DNA from 2 places in the Allobosea sp. OAE752 genome. Region 1 is predicted to be linked to the other one. Evidence: predicted binding sites of a transcription regulator. Region 1 holds the regulator's gene; the other holds the start of a gene.
What was found. The regulator PhoB, encoded in region 1, activates phosphate uptake and scavenging genes when phosphate is short. The targets are predictions, from matches to a motif close to TGTCATNNANCTGTCAT.

Region 1 (8,971 bases):
GCTGATCTTCACCGCGCTGAACAACAATTTCTGGTTCTCGCCCAATCTCGTCGGCGGCGTTTCCAACCTGCCGGTCACGATCTACCAGTTCGCCTCCGCCCCTTACGAGAACTGGCAGCAACTCGCCTGGGCTGGTTCGCTGATCATCACGATCTCGATCCTGCTGCTCTCGATCATCGCCCGGCGCGTCGTCGCCGGCGGCAAATAAGACTTGAATCCAGCCCGGTCGCGCCCGACCTTGAGGACCATGTCGATGCTTTCGACCCTTGAACTCTCCCCGCAGTCGCTCGATGCCGAGGCTCCCGTCCGGATCGCGGTGAAAAACCTCGATTTCTACTACGGCGAGCACAAGGCGCTGAAGAACATCAATCTCGACTTCCGTGACCGCCATGTCACGGCGCTGATCGGGCCTTCGGGCTGCGGCAAGTCGACCCTGCTGCGCATCTTCAACCGGATCTACTCGCTCTATCCGGAGCAGAAGGCGACCGGCGAGATCATGCTCGACGGACGCAACATCATCTCCAACGACGTCGATGTGAACGAGCTGCGCTCGCGCGTCGGCATGGTGTTCCAGAAGCCGACGCCGTTCCCGATGTCGATCTACGACAACGTCGCCTTCGGCATCCGCCTCTACGAGAAGCCGCCGAAGTCGGAGCTCGACGACCGCGTCGAGGGCGCACTGCGCCGCGCCGCGCTCTGGGACGAGGTCAAGGACAAGCTGAAGAGCTCCGGCATGGGCCTCTCCGGCGGCCAGCAGCAGCGCCTGTGCATCGCGCGCACCATCGCGCAGAAGCCGGAAGTGATCCTGTTCGACGAGCCGACCTCGGCGCTCGACCCGATCTCGACCGGCAAGATCGAGGACCTGCTGGAGCAGCTCAAGAGCGACTTCACCATCGCCATCGTGACGCACAACATGCAGCAGGCGGCGCGCATCTCGCAGTACACGGCCTTCATGTATCTCGGCGAGGTCATCGAGTTCGCGCCGACCAACACGATCTTCATGAACCCGGCGAAGAAGCAGACGCAGGATTACGTCACCGGCCGGTTCGGCTGAGCGGCGACGGAGGAGGAACCCCATGACCGACCATATCGTCCGCTCCTACGACGCCGATCTCGAAGGCCTTCGCCGCAGCCTCGCCGAAATGGGCGGGATGGCCGAGCGCATGCTCGGCGATGCGACCGTGGCGCTGGTGCGCCGCGACACCACGCTGGCCCAGAAGATCATCTCCGCCGATCAGCGCCTCGACAATCTCCAGCGCGAGGTCGAGGAGAAGGCGGTGCTGACCATCGCCCGGCGCCAGCCGCTGGCCAACGATCTGCGCGAGCTGATCTCCGCCATCCGCATCGCGGCGGATGTCGAGCGTGTCGGCGATCTCGCCAAGAACATCGCCAAGCGCGCCGTCGCCATCTCCGGGCAGTTCCAGCCGCCGCACCGCGCCGTGGTCGGGCTGGAGCACATCAGCCGCCTCGTTCAGGCGCAGCTCAAGGACGTGCTCGACGCCTATGCCGCCGGCAACGAGCAGAAGGCGCTCGAGGTCTGGCGCCGCGACGACGAGATCGACGCGCTCTACACCTCGCTGTTCCGCGAGCTCCTGACCTATATGATGGAAGATCCGCGCAACATCACCTTCTGCACGCATCTCCTGTTCTGCGCCAAGAACATCGAGCGCATCGGCGACCACACCACCAACATCGCCGAGACGATCCACTATCTCATCACCGGTGACTCGCTCGACGCGAACCGGCCGAAGCTCGACACGACCAATATCGAGGTCGAGGCGATCACGGGTAGCTGAGGCTAAGGAATCATGGCGGCACGCATCCTGATCGTCGAGGACGAAGAGCCTCTCACCCTGCTGCTGCGCTACAACCTCGAAGCCGAGGGCTTCGAGGTCGACAGCGTGGCGCGGGGGGACGACGCCGAACTGCATCTGCGCGACCACACGCCCGATCTGGTGCTGCTGGACTGGATGCTGCCGGGCCTTTCCGGCATCGAGCTCTGCCGCCGGCTGCGCTCGCGGCGCGACACCGAGCGGGTGCCGATCATCATGTTGACGGCGCGCGGCGAGGAGACCGAGCGGGTGCGCGGGCTCGCGACCGGCGCCGACGACTATGTCGTGAAGCCGTTCTCCCTGCCGGAGCTGACGGCGCGCATCCAGGCGCTGCTGCGCCGGGCGAAGCCCGGCCATGTCGCCGGTCTTCTGCAGGCGGGCGACCTTGAGCTCGACCGCACCACCCGGCGCGTCCGCCGCGCCGGCAGCGAGCTGCATCTGGGGCCGACCGAGTTCCGCCTGCTCGAGTTCCTGATGCAGGCACCGGGCCGCGTCTATTCCCGCGCCCAGCTCCTCGACGCCGTCTGGGGCCGGGACGTCTATATCGACGAGCGCACCGTCGACGTGCATGTCGGCCGCCTGCGCAAGGCGATCACGCCTGCCGACGCCAAGGACCCGCTCCGGACCGTGCGCGGCGCGGGCTATGCCTTCGACGAGACGTTCGCCAGAAGCTGACCGCCGCCGGAGCTGACACGCGAGCCGAGCCCCGGCTCGCAGCGCCCGTGCTTCAGGTGTCGGGGCCGCCCTCGATATCGGCGGCCCAGGCCAGCGCGGCTTCGCGCTCGGCCGGCGGGAAGGTGCGGATCTCGACGAAGGGGACCACCGGGGCGAAGAGCCGCGCGACGCGATCGAGCCAGCCCTTCTCGACGATGATCGCCTCCTTGGGGAAGCGCCTGAGTTCCCAGAGCTTGCCGAAGCTGTAGCGCGCGTCCTTCCAGGCGGCGGCGAAGGTCATGTCGTCGAAGGCGGTGATATCGGCGAGGATCGCGACCTTCTCGTGCCGGCTCAGCCGGTCTTCGACATCGGCGGCGACGCGCTCGATATCGGCCGGCTCGATGGTGCCGCTGAACGCGATGGCGAGAACATGGTCGGGAGCCGGAAGAATGGTGATCATGGCGGCCTCCTCCTGTGCCGATGTCAACGCATGGCCGGCCGGGAGGTTGCGGGCGCTCAGGCTGCTCGCGTCGCCGCGTCGAAAGCCGCGGCCTCCGTCCTCAGCCAGGCGATGAAGGCGTCGAGGCCGGGGCGCGAGGGCTGGTCCAGGCGGCGGGTCAGCCAGCAGCCGGTGACGCTGGTGAAGCCGATATCGAGCGGGTTGACCAATGCGCCCGAAGCCAGTTCCTCGGCGACATAGCAGCGTGGCGCCAGCGCGACGCCGAGCCCCGCGACCGCGGCGCGGATGATGACGGAGTAATAGCCGTATCGGACGGTATGGGCCGGCACCGCGCCGCGCAGGCCATGCGCCTCGGTGAACTCGGCCCAGAAGGCCGGCATCTGGTAATGCTGCAGCAGCGTCATCTTCTGGATGTCGGCGGCGCGGCGGAAACCGCCCATGCGCTCCAGCAATTCGGGCGCGGCGACGAGGGCGACATCGCGGCCGAACAGATAATGCGCCTCCTTGCCGGGCCAGGGCGGGGTGCCGTGGTTGATCTCGATGTCGGGCTCTTCCGTCTCGTTTTCGCTGACATAGTTGGTGAACTGGACATCGACGCCGGGATGGGCCTCGGCGAAGACGGGGAAGCGCTCCATCAGCCAGCGCTCGCCGGCGATGGCGACCATGTGCAACCGGATCGGCCGGGCGATGGCGACGCGCTCGGCCAGGCGCATCGCACCGCGTTCCATCTGCTCCAGGGCGGCCTCGGCATAGGGCAGGTAGATTGCGCCGGCCTCGGTGAGCTTGAGGCCGACCGGATTGCGCTCGAACAGCACGGTGCCGAGATGGTGCTCGAGCGACAGGATCTGCTTGGAGACCGCGCTCTGCGTCAGGTTGACGACGCCTGCGGCGCGGGCGGTCGAGCCCAGTCGCGCGACGGTGACGAAGGCGCGCATGGCGGTGGAGGAGGGCGGGGGCCGCAAGGCCATGGGTATTCCGTTTTGGACTAGGCTACCGGAGATCGTTTCGTTTGCTGGCTGCCGGGTCAAGAGGTCATTCTTACGCTTGGGGAGGAGGGGCTCGCATGAATTTGACAATCTGCCCGTGCTGCGGTGGTTTCCGCGGACCAACGGCATCGCGGTCGATGGCGCTTTCGAGAGCCGCCGGCAAGCCTGTCCGGGAGCGCCGTCGATGAGCCATGCCGTCACCTCGCCGGTCGCCAGCCGCGATCTGGCCGCGATCGCGCGACTCAGGATCGTGCCGCGTCGTTTCTATGGGCGTTGGGTCGCGGCGGCGCTCATCATCGCTGTCCTCGCCTGGATCGTCGCCGCCTTCGTCAAGGGCGACATCGCCTGGCCGGTGGTCGGGCAGTTCTTCACCGCGCCCGCGATCCTCTCCGGTCTCGGCAACACGCTGATCATGACGGTCTGCGCAATGACGCTGGGCATCGTGCTCGGGGTCGTCTTCGCGATCATGTATATGTCGCCGAACCCGGTGCTGCGCAGCGTCGCGCTGTTCTACATCTGGTTCTTCCGCGGCACGCCGCTGCTGCTGCAGCTCCTGATCTGGTTCAACCTGGCGCTGGTCTTCCCGACCATCGGCATTCCCGGGCTGTTCTCCTGGCGCACCATCGACATCATCGGTCCGTTCATGGCGACGCTGCTCGGGCTCGGCATGAACCAGGGCGCCTATACCGCCGAGGTGGTGCGCGGCGGCATCCTCTCCGTCGATACCGGGCAGACCGAAGCCGCCAAGGCGATCGGCATGACGCGGCTGACGGCGCTGCGTCGCATCGTGCTGCCGCAGGCGATGCGCGTCATCATTCCGCCGGTCGGCAACGAGGTGATCAGCATGGTGAAGCTGACCTCGGTGGCGAGCGTGATCCAGTATGCCGAGATCCTGCGCAACGCCCAGACGATCTATTTCGCCAATGCCCGCGTCATCGAATTGCTGATCGTCGCCGCCGGCTGGTATCTGCTCGTGGTGACGCTGCTGCAGATCGGGCAGTATTTCCTCGAGCGCCATTTCTCGAAGGGACGCGGCGAGAGGCGGGCGAAACGCACCGTCAAGATCGAGGAGGAGCCGGCATGAGCGCGGCGCAGAACCAGGCGGATGCGGATACCGCCATCGTCACCGTCGCCAATGTCAGCAAGTTCTTCGGCGATCTGAAGGCGCTGAACGACGTCTCGCTCTCGGTCGAGCCCGGCATGGTCCAGTGCATCATCGGGCCGTCTGGCTCGGGCAAGTCCACGCTGCTGCGCTGCATCAACCAGCTCGAGAAGATCGACCAGGGCGCGATCCGCGTCGATGGCGAACTGATCGGCTATCGCCGCGTCGGCGACGAGCTGCACGAGCTGACCGACCCGGAGATCGCGCGCCAGCGCCTCGTCACCGGCATGGTGTTCCAGCGCTTCAACCTGTTCAACCACATGACGGCGCTGCAGAACATCATCGAGGGGCCGCTCACGGTGCTGAAGCGGCCGCGCAAGGAGATCGTCGCGGATGCCATGGCGCTGCTGGAGCGTGTCGGCCTCGCCGAGAAGCGCGACGCCTATCCGAGCGAGCTCTCGGGCGGGCAGCAGCAGCGCATCGCCATCGCCAGGGCGCTGGCGATGAAGCCCAAGCTGATGCTGTTCGACGAGCCGACCTCGGCGCTCGATCCCGAGCTCGTCGGCGAGGTGCTGAACGTGATGCGCGACCTCGCCGCCAGCGGCATGACGATGATCGTCGTCACCCATGAGCTCGGCTTCGCGCGAGAGGTGGCGAACGACGTCGTCTTCATGGACAAGGGCGAGATCGTCGAGCGCGGCACGCCCGACACGGTCCTGGTCGCACCGACCCAGGTCCGCACCCGGGATTTCATCGCAGCCGTCCTGAAGTGACGACCGGCGGGATTCTTGTCGTTTTGCGCATGGCTTCAGCGAAAAACCGGTTCCCGTTTCTTCGCGCAATGCTTTGAGTTCATAAGAGGGAGAGACCACATGCTTCGTTTGACACTGACGGCGGCGCTGCTCGCCGCGACCACGCTGGCCGCTCAGGCGCAGACCGTGCCGGACCGGATCAAGACCGCCGGCAAGCTCGTGATCGGGACCCAGCCGAACTATCCGCCGATCACCTCGAAGGACCCGGCGACCAACCAGCTCATCGGCTTCGACATCGAGCTGGGCGAGGCCATCGCCAAGGAACTCGGCCTCAAGGTCGAATGGCAGGAAACGGCCTTCGCCCAGATGCTGCCCTCGATCCAGACCGGCCGCGTCGACATGGCGCTGGCCGGCATGAGCGATCTGCCGGCCCGGCGCGAGCAGGTCGACTTCGTCGATTATCTCGAATCCGGCGCGCAGTTCTACACGGTCACCCCGTTCAAGGACACGGTGAAGAGCCCTGACGACCTCTGCGGCAAGAGCGTCGGCGCCAGTCGCTCGACCAACTGGCCGCAGCAGATCGGCGATTGGAGCCAGGCCAATTGCGTCGCCAAGGGCAAGCCCGCGATCAACGTCGTCGGCACCGAGGGCTCGGTCGATGCCCGCACCCAGCTCAAGACGCAGCGCCTGCAGGGCGGCGTCCAGGGCAGCGAGACGATGAGCCATTTCCAGAAGCTCGAGCCCAACACCTACATCCCGCTCGGCAAGCCGTTCACGACGACGCTGATGGGCATCCCCTTCGCGAAGACGGCCGAGGGCGCGCAGCTGCGCGACGCCGTGAAGGCCGCGCTGGAGAAGCTCCAGGCCAACGGCACCTATGACGCGCTGATCCAGAAATACGGCCTCCTCGACAACCCGCTGAAGCCGGTCTCGGTCAACAAGGGCCAGTAGTTCCCTCGCGAATGCGCGGCGGCCTCGAAGCCGCAAGCCGAGGTTCGCTTCGCTACCGTCATCCCGGCCGGTCCGTCCGTGCCGGGATGACGTGTTTTCGGACCGGTGAAGCCGGGTGCGGGCCGCGGAGATGGCGGGCGCGATCTCGCCGGGCTTGCGATGGCGGCCGGGCTGCCGTAACCCGGAAGCCTCTTTCCGCGACCCGTCATTCCCAGCCGCCATGCCAGCCTCGATCACCGACCGCTATGCCGCCCTGGTCGAGGCGGGCGCCATCGAGCGCGATCCGGCCCAGGTCGCCGTCGTCAGGAAGCTGGAGGCGCTGAACGCGGCGCTCGCCGCCCGCCGCCTCGCCCGCAAGGGCAGCGCGCTCGGCTGGCTCTTCGGCAAGAAGCCCGACACCGCCGAGGCGCCGAAGGGGCTCTACATCTGGGGCTCGGTCGGCCGCGGCAAGACCATGCTGATGGACATGTTCTTCGAGTCCGCGCCGGTGAAGCGCAAGCTGCGGGTGCATTTCCACGAGTTCCTGGCCGCGGTGCATGGCCGCATCAACGCCCATCGCCAGAAGATCAAGACGGGCGAGGTCAAGGACGGCGATCCGATCGCGCCGGTCGCGGCGGAACTGGCTGAGGAAGCCTATCTGCTCTGCTTCGACGAGTTCACGGTGACCGACATCGCCGATGCGATGATCCTCGGGCGCTTGTTCACGGCGCTCTTCGCCGCCGGCGTCGTCGTGGTCGCGACCTCGAATGTCGAGCCGTCGCGGCTCTATGAGGGCGGGCTCAACCGGGCGCTGTTCCTGCCCTTCATCGATTTGCTTCAGACCAAGGTCGAGGTGCTCAAGCTCGATGCGCGCACCGATTTCCGGCTGGAGAAGCTCGGTGGCGCGCCGGTCTATCACGTGCCGGCCGATGCGAAGGCGAAAGCTGCGCTCGATGCTGCCTTCAAGGGGCTCTCCGGCGTGGCGCAGGGGCCGCGGACCGTGCTCAACGTCCACGGGCACGAACTCGTGCTGCCGCAGGCGGCCGGCGGCGTAGCGCGGGCAAACTTCGTCGATCTCTGCGCCCAGGCCTATGGCGCCTCCGACTATATCGCGCTGGCGCAGCGCTTCCACACGCTGGTGCTCGACGATATCCCGATCCTCGATTTCGACCGGCGCAACGAGGCCAAGCGCTTCATCATCCTGATCGACACGCTCTACGAACATCATGTGAAGCTCGTCGCCTCGGCGGCGGCCGAGCCGCATGAGCTCTATCGCGCGAACAAGGGGCGCGAGGCCTTCGAGTTCGACCGCACCGTCTCGCGCCTGATCGAGATGCGCTCCGAAGAGTATCTCGCGATGCCGCATGGCCGGCCCGACTCGGCGGCGAGCGGCGACACCACCGGGCTGGTCGAGACGTGAGTTTCACCGCCGACAATGGATGGGTGGTCATCCCGGGCAAGCTGCGCAGCAGCGCCGACCCGGGATCCATGCCTGAACCTTCGTCGGAAACGCTCTGGCATGGATCCCGGGTCAAGCCCGGGATGGCGGCGTGGTTGCGTGCGAACCCTAAATCGGAGCGCCGCTGAGCCATGCCGCAGCGCGAGCCGAGCGAGACACGCATCCTCACGGTCGCCAGCGAGCACCTGCGGACGTTCGGGCTGAAGCGCTTCACCGTCGTCGCCGTGGCGGAAGAGGCGGGCATGACCCATGCCAATGTCTATCGCTATTTTCCGTCCAAGGGGGCGCTGATCGATGCGGTGGTCGATCTCTGGCTCAAGGCGACGGAGCGGCGGCTCGCCGACATCGCCGATGGCCCCGACCCGGCCGACGACAAGCTCGAGCGGCTGATCCTGGCGCTCGCCAAGGCCAATCGCGACCTGCTGAGCGAGGATCCGCATCTCTTCGCGGCGCTGTCGCTCGCCGTCGCCAAGCGCCATGCCATCAGCCGGCGCAACCGGACGCGGGTCAGAGCGCTGTTCGAGCGCGTCGTCGACGAGGGAATCGCCACCGGCGTGTTCGAGCCGCGCGATCGCGACCGGGCCATTGCCTTCGTCATCGATGCGACGCATCGCTTCATCCATCCGGCCTCGCTGGCGCTGGAAGCCGACGTGCCGCTGGCCTCGGTCGATACCCGCCTCTCGACGCTGATCCGCGTCATCCTGCGGGTGCTCGGTAGCGGCATCGTGTGAAAAAATTTGGTGACCAATTACAATTTTTGTAAATTGTAATTGCCCGATTTTTGCCCCAAACGACT
Region 2 (8,971 bases), on a different contig from region 1:
ATCACGGTCATCAAGAACGCCGACATCGTTGTCGCCTGGGATGCGGAAGCGTCCCGCCACGTCTATCTGCACGATGCCGATGTCGCCTTCGCGGATGGCGCGATCAGCTTCGTCGGCAAGCGCTATGAGGGGCAGGCCGACGAAACCGTCGATGGGCGCGGGCGTATGGTCATGCCGGGCCTCGTCAACATCCATTCGCACCCGTCGAGCGAGCCGCTCAACAAGGGCTTCCTCGACGAGCTCGGCTCGCCCGCCCTCTACAACTCCTCGCTCTACGAGTTCATGCCGATCCTGCGGCCGGATGCCGAGGCGGTGCCGGCCTGCGTCGAGGTTGCCTATTCGGAATTGCTGCTGTCGGGCGTCACCACGGTCGCGGACCTGTCGGTCGCCCATCCCGGCTGGCTCGACCTCGCGGCCAATAGCGGCCTGCGCGTCTGCCTGTCGCCGATGTTCCGCTCGGCCCGCTGGTTCACCAGGAACGGCCATGTCGTCGAATACGAATGGGACGAGAAGGCCGGGCAGGCAGCCATGGCCCAGGCCCTCGACGTGATCGAGCAGGCGCAGAACCATCCCTCCGGCCGGCTCTTCGGCATGGTCTGCCCCGCCCAGATCGACACTTGCAGCGAGGGGCTGATCAAGGAAAGCCATGCCGAAGCCGGGCGCCGCGGGCTGCGCTGGCAGATCCATGCCGCGCAATCGACGGTGGAGTTCCACGAGATCACCCGCCGCCACGGCGTCTCGCCGATCCAGTGGCTCGAGAAGCTCGGCGTGCTCGGCGATACCAGCATCGTCGGCCACGCCATCTTCCTTGACGACTATCCGCGCGTCGCCTGGCACAGCCGGCGCGACCTCGCACTGCTCGCCGAGACCGGCACGACCGTCGCCCATTGCCCCACGGTCTTCATGCGCCGTGGCATCGCGCTCGACGATTTCGGGCGCTACCGCCGGGCCGGCGTCCGCATCGGGCTCGGCACCGACACCTATCCGCACAACATGCTCGAGGAGATGCGCCATGCCGGCTATGTCGCCCGGCTGATGGCGGAGAGCCCGCGCACGCTCACCACAACCGATATCTTCGAAGCTGCGACCACGGCCGGCGCCGCCGCGCTCGGCCGCGACGACATCGGGCGGCTGGAAGCCGGCTGCAAGGCGGACCTCGTCATGGTCGATCTCGCCCATCCGATGATGCAGCCGCGCCGCGACCCCGTGCGCAGCATGGTCTATGCGGCCGCTGAGCGTGCCGTCGACCGCGTCTATGTCGATGGTCGGCTGGTCGTGGCCGACGGCACGGTGCTGACGATGGACTACCCCGATGCCGCCCGCCGCCTGCACGAGGCGCAGAAGCGCACCGAGGCCGCCGCGCCGGAATATGATTGGGCCAAGCGCCCCGTCACCGACTATTCGCCGCTGACCTTCCCGAAGGGCTGAGGCGGTTCTCAGCGAGTAAGGGCGTCGCGAGCTTACACGCCCGTCATTGCGAGCGGAGCGAAGCAATCCAGCAGGACCGAGTGAGAGGTTTCACCTGGCTGCCCTGGATTGCTTCGTCGCTTTGCTCCTCGCCATGACGGTTCGCGTACCGGGCTAGTCGGTGCGCAGCCGGCGCGCTTCCTCAAAAAACCTCGGGCACATACATTTCCGGCGGCACCGGATGGCGCAGATAATCCGGATTGCGCACGCGCGCGGGCAGCACGATCTCGGGCTTCGGCACGTTCTCATAGGGAATCTGGCCGAGCAGATGCGAGATCATGTTGAGGCGGGCGCGCTTCTTGTCGACCGCCTGCACGACCGACCACGGCGCATGCTCCGTATGGGTCCGCTCCAGCATCTCTTCCTTGGCGCGGGTGTAGTCCTCCCAGTGGACGCGGCTCTCCAGATCCATCGGCGAGAGCTTCCACTGCTTCAACGGATCCTCGATGCGCATGCGGAAGCGGAATTCCTGCTCCTCGTCGGTGATCGAGAACCAGTACTTGATCAGGATGATGCCGGAGCGCACGAGCATGTGCTCGAAATCCGGAACCGAGCGGAAGAACTCCTCCAGCTCCTCGGGGGTGCAGAAGCCCATCACCCGCTCGACGCCGGCGCGGTTGTACCAGGAGCGGTCGAACAGCACCATTTCGCCGGCGCTCGGCAGATGCGGAACATAGCGCTGGAAATACCACTGGTTGCGCTCGCGCTCGGTCGGGGCGGGCAGGGCGACGACGCGGCAGATGCGCGGGTTGAGACGCTGCGTCACGCGCTTGATCGCGCCGCCCTTGCCGGCGGAGTCGCGCCCTTCGAACAGCACGACGACCTTGAGCTTCTTGTACTGGATCCAATCCTGCAGGCGCACGAGCTCGTGCTGCAGGCGGAAGAGCTCACGGAAATAGACCTTGCGGTCGAGCGTATTGCCGCCCGAGCCTTCCAGCCCTTCCGCAACGAGCTCGTCGAGGCGGTCATCTTCGAGCTGCAATTCCAGCTCCTCGTCGAAGCTGTCGAGAATCTCGTCCTTGATGCGGTCCAGATTGTCGGGAGACATGCTGTCAACTCTATGCGTGACGGGTTGAAAGAAGACGGCGCGCGGTTCGACCGACAGCCGCCGGGACACAGTCCGAGCCATCGTCCAGCCAACATCGGCTTTATCTGTGGCCGACGTGACAATTCGATGAAAAACAACGTCGGAGCGCCGGGGCGTTGTTCCGTCTTCGCTGTCCGATTTCGGTCGATGCCGATTGCGGCTGTGGATCGGAAACGCCGCGCCCGGCGGCAATTGACAAATCGAAAAGAGATATTTCAAACTTAAAATATCAGACCCAGGACAATGGGCACATCAGGGAACGGTGCATGCGGGTTATCATCGTTGGCGGCGGCATCGGCGGGTTAACCTTGGCGCTGATGCTGCATGCACGGGGCATCGGCGCGACTGTCTACGAACAGGCGGGGGAAATCCGCGAGGTCGGTGTCGGGATCAACACGCTGCCGCACGCGATCCGCGAGCTCACCGAGCTCGGCCTGCTGCCGGCGCTCGACGAGGCCGGGATTCGCACGCGCGAACTCATCTATATGAACCGCTTCGGACAGGCGGTCTGGCGCGAGCCGCGCGGCCTGCATGCCGGCGCGCCGGTGCCGCAATTCTCGATCCATCGCGGGAGGCTTCAGCGCCTCATCCGCGACGCGGTCGCCGAGCGGCTTGGCGAGGATGCGATCCGCACCGGCCGGCGCCTGCTTGGCTTCCTGCAGGATGAGGGCGGTGTCACCGCGCATTTCAGCGATGCCCGCTTCGGTGAGGCTGGCGAGACGGCGCGCGGCGACATCCTGGTGGGCGCCGACGGCATCCATTCGGCGGTCAGGGCTTTCTACTTCCCGAACCAGGGGCCGCCGTGCTGGCAGGGCGTGCAGATGTGGCGCGGCGCCTGCGACTGGCCGATCTTCCTCGACGGCGAGAGCATGATCATCGCCGGCGGCATGGCCGGCAAGCTTGTGCTCTACCCGATCGGCAAGGGGGCGACGCCACAGACGCGATTGACCAACTGGGTCGTCAACATCCGCAATGGCGATCCCGAGCGGCCGCCGCCGAAGGAGGCCTGGTCGAAGTCGGGCCGCCTCGAGGACGTGCTGCCCTTCGCGCGCCGTTTCAGCGTGCCGGGCTTCGACATCCTCGGCCTGATCCGGGCGACTGCGACCTTCTGGGAGTACCCGATGTGCGACCGCGACCCGCTGCCGCGCTGGACCCATGGCCGCGTCACGCTGCTCGGCGATGCCGCCCATCCGATGTATCCGGTCGGCTCGAACGGCGCTTCGCAGGCGATCCTCGATGCGCGCTGCCTCGCCGACCGGCTGGCCAGGGCCGAGCATCCGCGCCAGGCACTCGCGGCCTATGAGGCTGAGCGCTTGCCGGCGACGGCGGAGGTGGTGGCGATGAACCGGGTCGGCGGGCCGGAGCGGGTGATCGACGCGGTCGAGGCGCTGGCTCCGAACGGTTTCGACGATGTCGAGCGTGTGCTGAGCTACGCGAGGCGCGAGCAGATCGTGAAGTCCTATGCCGGCAAGGCCGGCTTCTCGGCCGAGCAACTGGCAACCCGCAAGGGTTGATCAACCGGCCTCGGTCAGCTGGCGGATGCGGGTCTTCAGACTGGCATTCGCCGTTTCGCAAGCCTTGAGCCGGCGCATCAGGTCGAGCGGCACGGCCTCGGCCGGATCGGTGAAGACGATGCCGATCCGCTCGCCGCTGCGCCAGACCGTGCGTGCCGAATACTGACGCTGCCGCGAAGGGATTTCGAGCTCGAAGGACGGCGGCAGCGCAACGGCATCCGGCACGGCCATCAGCGCGCCGCTGCCGGACAGGTTCCGGATCGTGCAATCGAGTGTCGAGCGCCGGCCGTTGAAGGCCACGATCCCGCCGAGCAGCGTGCGCTGGCGCGGCGCGCGACGACGTTCGGTATCCATCGCTGTTGCGTTCCCCGAAAGACAACGACCCAAGGTTGCAGGGGCAGTTAAGCAGATCAGATCCGCGCGCTCACGCTTAACGATTGATTATCCTTAACGGGCCATCGCCGGCCAGGGGGCGATCGGCCGGCGAGGCGATGCTTTTCACGGGAATGTGCCGGCTCAGGCGCCTTCGGGCGGCGGCGGCAGGAAATCGACCTCGTGCTTGGCCGAGAGCGCGACGACATCCGCCGGCTTCTGCTCCGCCATGGAATGGATGCCCCAGAACAGATCGTAGAGCCGGCCGGTCGGCGAAACCCAGAACAGGCACTTCACCGTCGCGTCGCTCTTGTTGAACAGGCCATGCGGCACATTGCGGGGCAGGCGGATCAGGTCTCCGGCGGTGGCGAAGCTCTCCTGCCCGTCGAGCACGAGATCGAGCCTTCCCTCCAGCATGTAGACGAACTCGTCCTGCGTCGTGTGGATATGCGGCGGCACGAAGGTGCCCGGCGGGAAGGTCGCGTGCCAGGAGAAGCTGTCCTGCGACAGCGTCTTCGGTACATAGGTCTGGCCGAGGATGTTCCAGGAAATCGCGTCCAGGCCTTCATTGGCGCGTGTCACGCCGGCAGTCAGCGGCTTCATGATCTTGCTCTCCTCATCAAGCCGGCCAGCGGACCGGGCGGCGGTTGGCGGTCGCTGCTGCTAAAAATGCAGGAAGCGGTCCTTCACGGCGCTGTCGCTGCGCAGTTCGGCGCTGGTGCCGCGCCAGACGACGCGCCCCTTCTCCAGCACGACATGGCGGTCGGCGATCCGGACCAGCGCATCGACGTTCTTGTCGATGACGAGAATGGATTCGCCTTCCGCCTTCAAAGCCGTCAGGCAGTTCCAGATCTCCTCGCGGATCAGGGGCGCGAGCCCCTCTGTCGCCTCGTCGAGGATGATCAGCTTGGGATTGGTCATCAGCGCCCGGCCGATCGCCAGCATCTGCTGCTCGCCGCCGGAGAGCTGGTTGCCGCGATTCTCTCGCCTTTCCCTGAGACGCGGGAAGAAGGCATAGATCCGCTCCAAGTCCCAGCGCTTCTTGCCGGAACGATCTGCTGCGGTCGCAATCAGATTCTCCTCGACCGAAAGCGTTGGAAAGATCTGCCGGCCTTCCGGCACCAGGCCGATGCCGGCCTGAGCGACGCGGAAGGGCGGGGCGCCGGTCAGGTCGCGGCCGCCGAAGGCGATGCGTCCGGCCTTGGCCGGCAAGAGGCCCATGATGGCGCGCACCGTCGTGGTCTTGCCCATGCCGTTGCGGCCGAGCAGAGTCACCACCTCGCCCTCGCCGACGGAGAGATCGACCCCGAACAGGATCTGCGCCTCGCCATAGCCGGCATCGAGCCCTTCGACGTGGAGCATCGCTAGACCTCCTCGCCGAGATAGGCCTGCCGCACGGCCGGATCGGCCCGCACTGTCGCCGGCTCGCCCGAGGCGATGACGCCACCATAGACCAGCACCGTGACGCGGTCGGCGAGCGCGAAGACGGCGCTCATATCGTGCTCGACCAGCAGCATGGCGAAGCGGCCCTTAAGGCTCTTCAAAAGCGCGATCAATCGTTCGCCCTCCTCATGCCCGACGCCGGCCAGGGGCTCGTCGAGCAGGATGAGCTTTGGCTTGAGGGTCAGCGCCATCGCGATCTCCAGCGCGCGCTTCTCGCCATGCGAGAGGCTGCCGGCGGGAGCATGGGCGCGCTCGGTCAGGCCGACCGCCTCCAGCGCCTCCCAGGCGGGCGCATTGAGCGCCTCGTCGCGCGCCGCGTCGCGGAAGAGGGAGAGCGGGTGAGCGCTATGCGCCTGCACGCCGAGCGCGACATTCTCCAGCGCCGAAAGCGAGGCGATGGTCGAGGTGATCTGGAAGGTGCGGGCGAGTCCCGCTCGCGCCCGCTTCTGCGGCGGCAGATGGGTGATGTCCGTGCCTCCGAACAGGATCGCGCCGGAATCCGGCCGCAGCGTTCCGGAGATCTGGTGCACCAGCGTCGTCTTGCCCGCGCCATTGGGGCCGATCAGAGCGTGAAGCTCGCCCGGCGCGATCGACAGGTCGACCCCGTCGGTGACCTTGAGCGCGCCGAAGGATTTGGCGAGCCCCTTCAGTGCGAGCGCCGGCTCAGCCATCGCGGCGCCCTCTGAGCTTGGTCATGAGGCCGGCGATGCCGCCCCGGGTGAACAGCACGAAGAGCACGATCAGCGGCCCGAAGATCGCCTTCCAGTTCTGGGTCCACGCCGAAAGCACATCCTCGGCGATCAGGAAGGCCAGCGCCCCGACGATGGCTCCGTGGAGAGAGCCGACGCCGCCGAGCACGACCATGAAGATCAATTCGCCCGAGCGCTGCCAGGACATGAAGGCAGGGCTGACGAAATCGGTCTGGTTGGCGAGCAGGAAGCCGGACAGCCCCGCCATCATGCCGCTGATCACATAGGCGCCGAGCCGGACATGGTCGACATCGTAGCCGGTGACGGTGACGCGCACGGCGTTCTCGCGCGCGGCCCGCAGCACGCGGCCGAAGCGCGAGGCCACCAGCCGCCGCGCCAGCCAGTAGCAGAAGGCCAGCGTGCCGAGCGCGATGTAGTAGAAGCCGGTACGGTTGGCGAAGATTTCCCGGCCCAGCAGCGTGCTCTTCTCGTAGAGCGTCAGCCCGTCATCGCCGCCATAGGCGGAGAGCGCCTGCGCGAAATAGAAGGCCATCTGCCCGAAGGCGAGCGTGATCATGATGAAGGCGACGCCGCGCGTGCGCAGCGAGACGTAGCCGGTCACCGCCGCGAAGGCGGCACAGACGAGCAGGATGGCCGGCAGCGCGATCAGGAGCTCGGTCTGGCCCTCGGTGATCAGGATGCCGGCGCCATAGGCCCCGATCCCGATGAAGGCGGCATGGCCGAAGGAGACGAGGCCGCCGACGCCGAGGATGAGGTCGAGCGAGAGCGCCGCGATGGCGAAGATCATCGCCCGCGTCACCAATGTCAGCCAATGCGCGGGCAGGCCGAGCGCAGTCGCCAGCGGCAGCAGCGCGAGCAGGCCGAGGATGACGAGCGGCGCGAGCCGGCGGGCAGCGGGCAGCGCCGGGCGCCCGATGGCCGCGGATGTCGTGACCGCGCTCACGAGCGCCCCTTGGCCGGCAGCAGCCCCTCGGGCCGCACGAACAGCACCGCCGCCATGACGAGATAGATCAGCATGGAGGAGAGGGCGGCTCCCGTTGCGCGGGCCGAGGCGGGCGCCATGAACAGCCGCAGCAGGTCGTTCATGAAGGAGCGGCCGAGCGTGTCGACGAGCCCGACGATCAGCGCGCCGACAAAGGCGCCGCGGATCGAGCCGATGCCGCCGACGACGATGACGACGAAGGCCAGGATCAGCACCGTGTCGCCCATGCCGGGCTCGACCGAGAGGATCGGCGCCGCCATCGCCCCGGCGAAGCCCGCGAGCATGGTGCCGAAGGCGAAGACGATCATGAACAGCTTGCGGATATCGATGCCGAGCGCCGAGACCATCGGCGCGTTGGAGGCGCCGGCCCGGAGCAGCATGCCGGTGCGCGTCTTCTCGACGACGAACCAGAGCAGCGCGCCGACGCCCAGGCCTGCTCCGATCAGCGCGAAGCGGTAGACGGGATAGAGGATGCCGTCCATCAGCCGGACATTGCCCGACAGGAATTCGGGCACCGGCACGGAAAGCGGCGCCGCGCCCCAGATCATCTTCACCGCCTGGTTGAACAGCAGGATCAGGCCGAAGGTCGCCAGCACCTGGTCGAGATGGTCGCGTTCGTAGAGATGGCGGAAGACGAGGAATTCCAGCACCAGACCCAGCAGCAGCGCGGCGGCGAGCGCAAGCGCGAGTCCGAGCATGAAGGAGCCGGTCAGGCCGACGAAGGTCACGGCGAGATAGGCGCCGAGCATGTACTGGACGCCATGGGCGAGGTTGATGAAGTCCATCACGCCGAAGACCAGCGTCAGCCCGGCCGCGACCAGGAACAGCAGGATGCCGAACTGGAGCCCGTTGAGGAGCTGGACGATCAGGAGGCTTGTGGTCATGGGATCGGTGGCTCGCTCTGCCGTCGCGATCAACCTCGACCGTCATTCCGGGCGTAGCGAAGCGAAGGCCCGGAATCCATCGTAGAGCGCATTCCTTGCAGGACTCTGCCCTTCGATGGATCCTGGATCGGCGTCGCTTCGCGGCTTGTCCGGGATGACGGTGGCGGATGTGGCGCCGAGGCGCCTTATTTCAACCCGCAATCCTTGGCGTGCGGATCGGCGTAGTCGGTGAACACCTTCTCGGCGATCTCGGTCTGGAACTTGCCGTCCGCGCGCTTGGCGACCTTGACGAGATAGAAGTCCTGGATCGGGAAGCCGTTGGTGTTGAACTTGAACTTGCCGCGCAGCGAGGTGAAGTCGGCTTTCTTGATGGCGTCGCGCAGCTTGTCGGCATTGCCGGTGCCGCCGGCCGCCTTCACGGCGGAATCGATCAGCATCGCCGCATCATAGGCCTGCTGGGCGTAGGAGCCCGGCACGATCTTGTAGGCGGCTTCATAGGCCTTCACGAAGTC

Region 2: the regulator PhoB is predicted to act here: its motif matches at 2,631-2,647, upstream of ppk2 (polyphosphate kinase 2).

Annotation. Positions count from the first base shown of each region.
Region 1 is NZ_JBNPXO010000003.1:162,355-171,325, reverse strand. Features, by position in the region: gene pstA (phosphate ABC transporter permease PstA) at 1-208, shown strand, start outside; gene pstB (phosphate ABC transporter ATP-binding protein PstB) at 248-1,054, shown strand; gene phoU (phosphate signaling complex protein PhoU) at 1,077-1,796, shown strand; gene phoB (phosphate regulon transcriptional regulator PhoB) at 1,809-2,507, shown strand; gene GGC47_RS09965 (SpoIIAA family protein) at 2,560-2,946, opposite strand; gene GGC47_RS09960 (LysR substrate-binding domain-containing protein) at 3,003-3,914, opposite strand; gene GGC47_RS09955 (amino acid ABC transporter permease) at 4,117-5,016, shown strand; gene GGC47_RS09950 (amino acid ABC transporter ATP-binding protein) at 5,013-5,807, shown strand; gene GGC47_RS09945 (ABC transporter substrate-binding protein) at 5,907-6,737, shown strand; gene zapE (cell division protein ZapE) at 6,958-8,136, shown strand; gene GGC47_RS09935 (TetR/AcrR family transcriptional regulator) at 8,307-8,906, shown strand.
Region 2 is NZ_JBNPXO010000007.1:169,132-178,102, forward strand. Features, by position in the region: gene GGC47_RS19035 (amidohydrolase family protein) at 1-1,428, shown strand, start outside; gene ppk2 (polyphosphate kinase 2) at 1,610-2,515, opposite strand; gene GGC47_RS19045 (flavin-dependent oxidoreductase) at 2,821-4,068, shown strand; gene GGC47_RS19050 (PilZ domain-containing protein) at 4,069-4,422, opposite strand; gene GGC47_RS19055 (cupin domain-containing protein) at 4,585-5,043, opposite strand; gene GGC47_RS19060 (ABC transporter ATP-binding protein) at 5,104-5,802, opposite strand; gene GGC47_RS19065 (ABC transporter ATP-binding protein) at 5,805-6,554, opposite strand; gene GGC47_RS19070 (branched-chain amino acid ABC transporter permease) at 6,547-7,536, opposite strand; gene GGC47_RS19075 (branched-chain amino acid ABC transporter permease) at 7,533-8,459, opposite strand; gene GGC47_RS19080 (ABC transporter substrate-binding protein) at 8,645-8,971, opposite strand, start outside.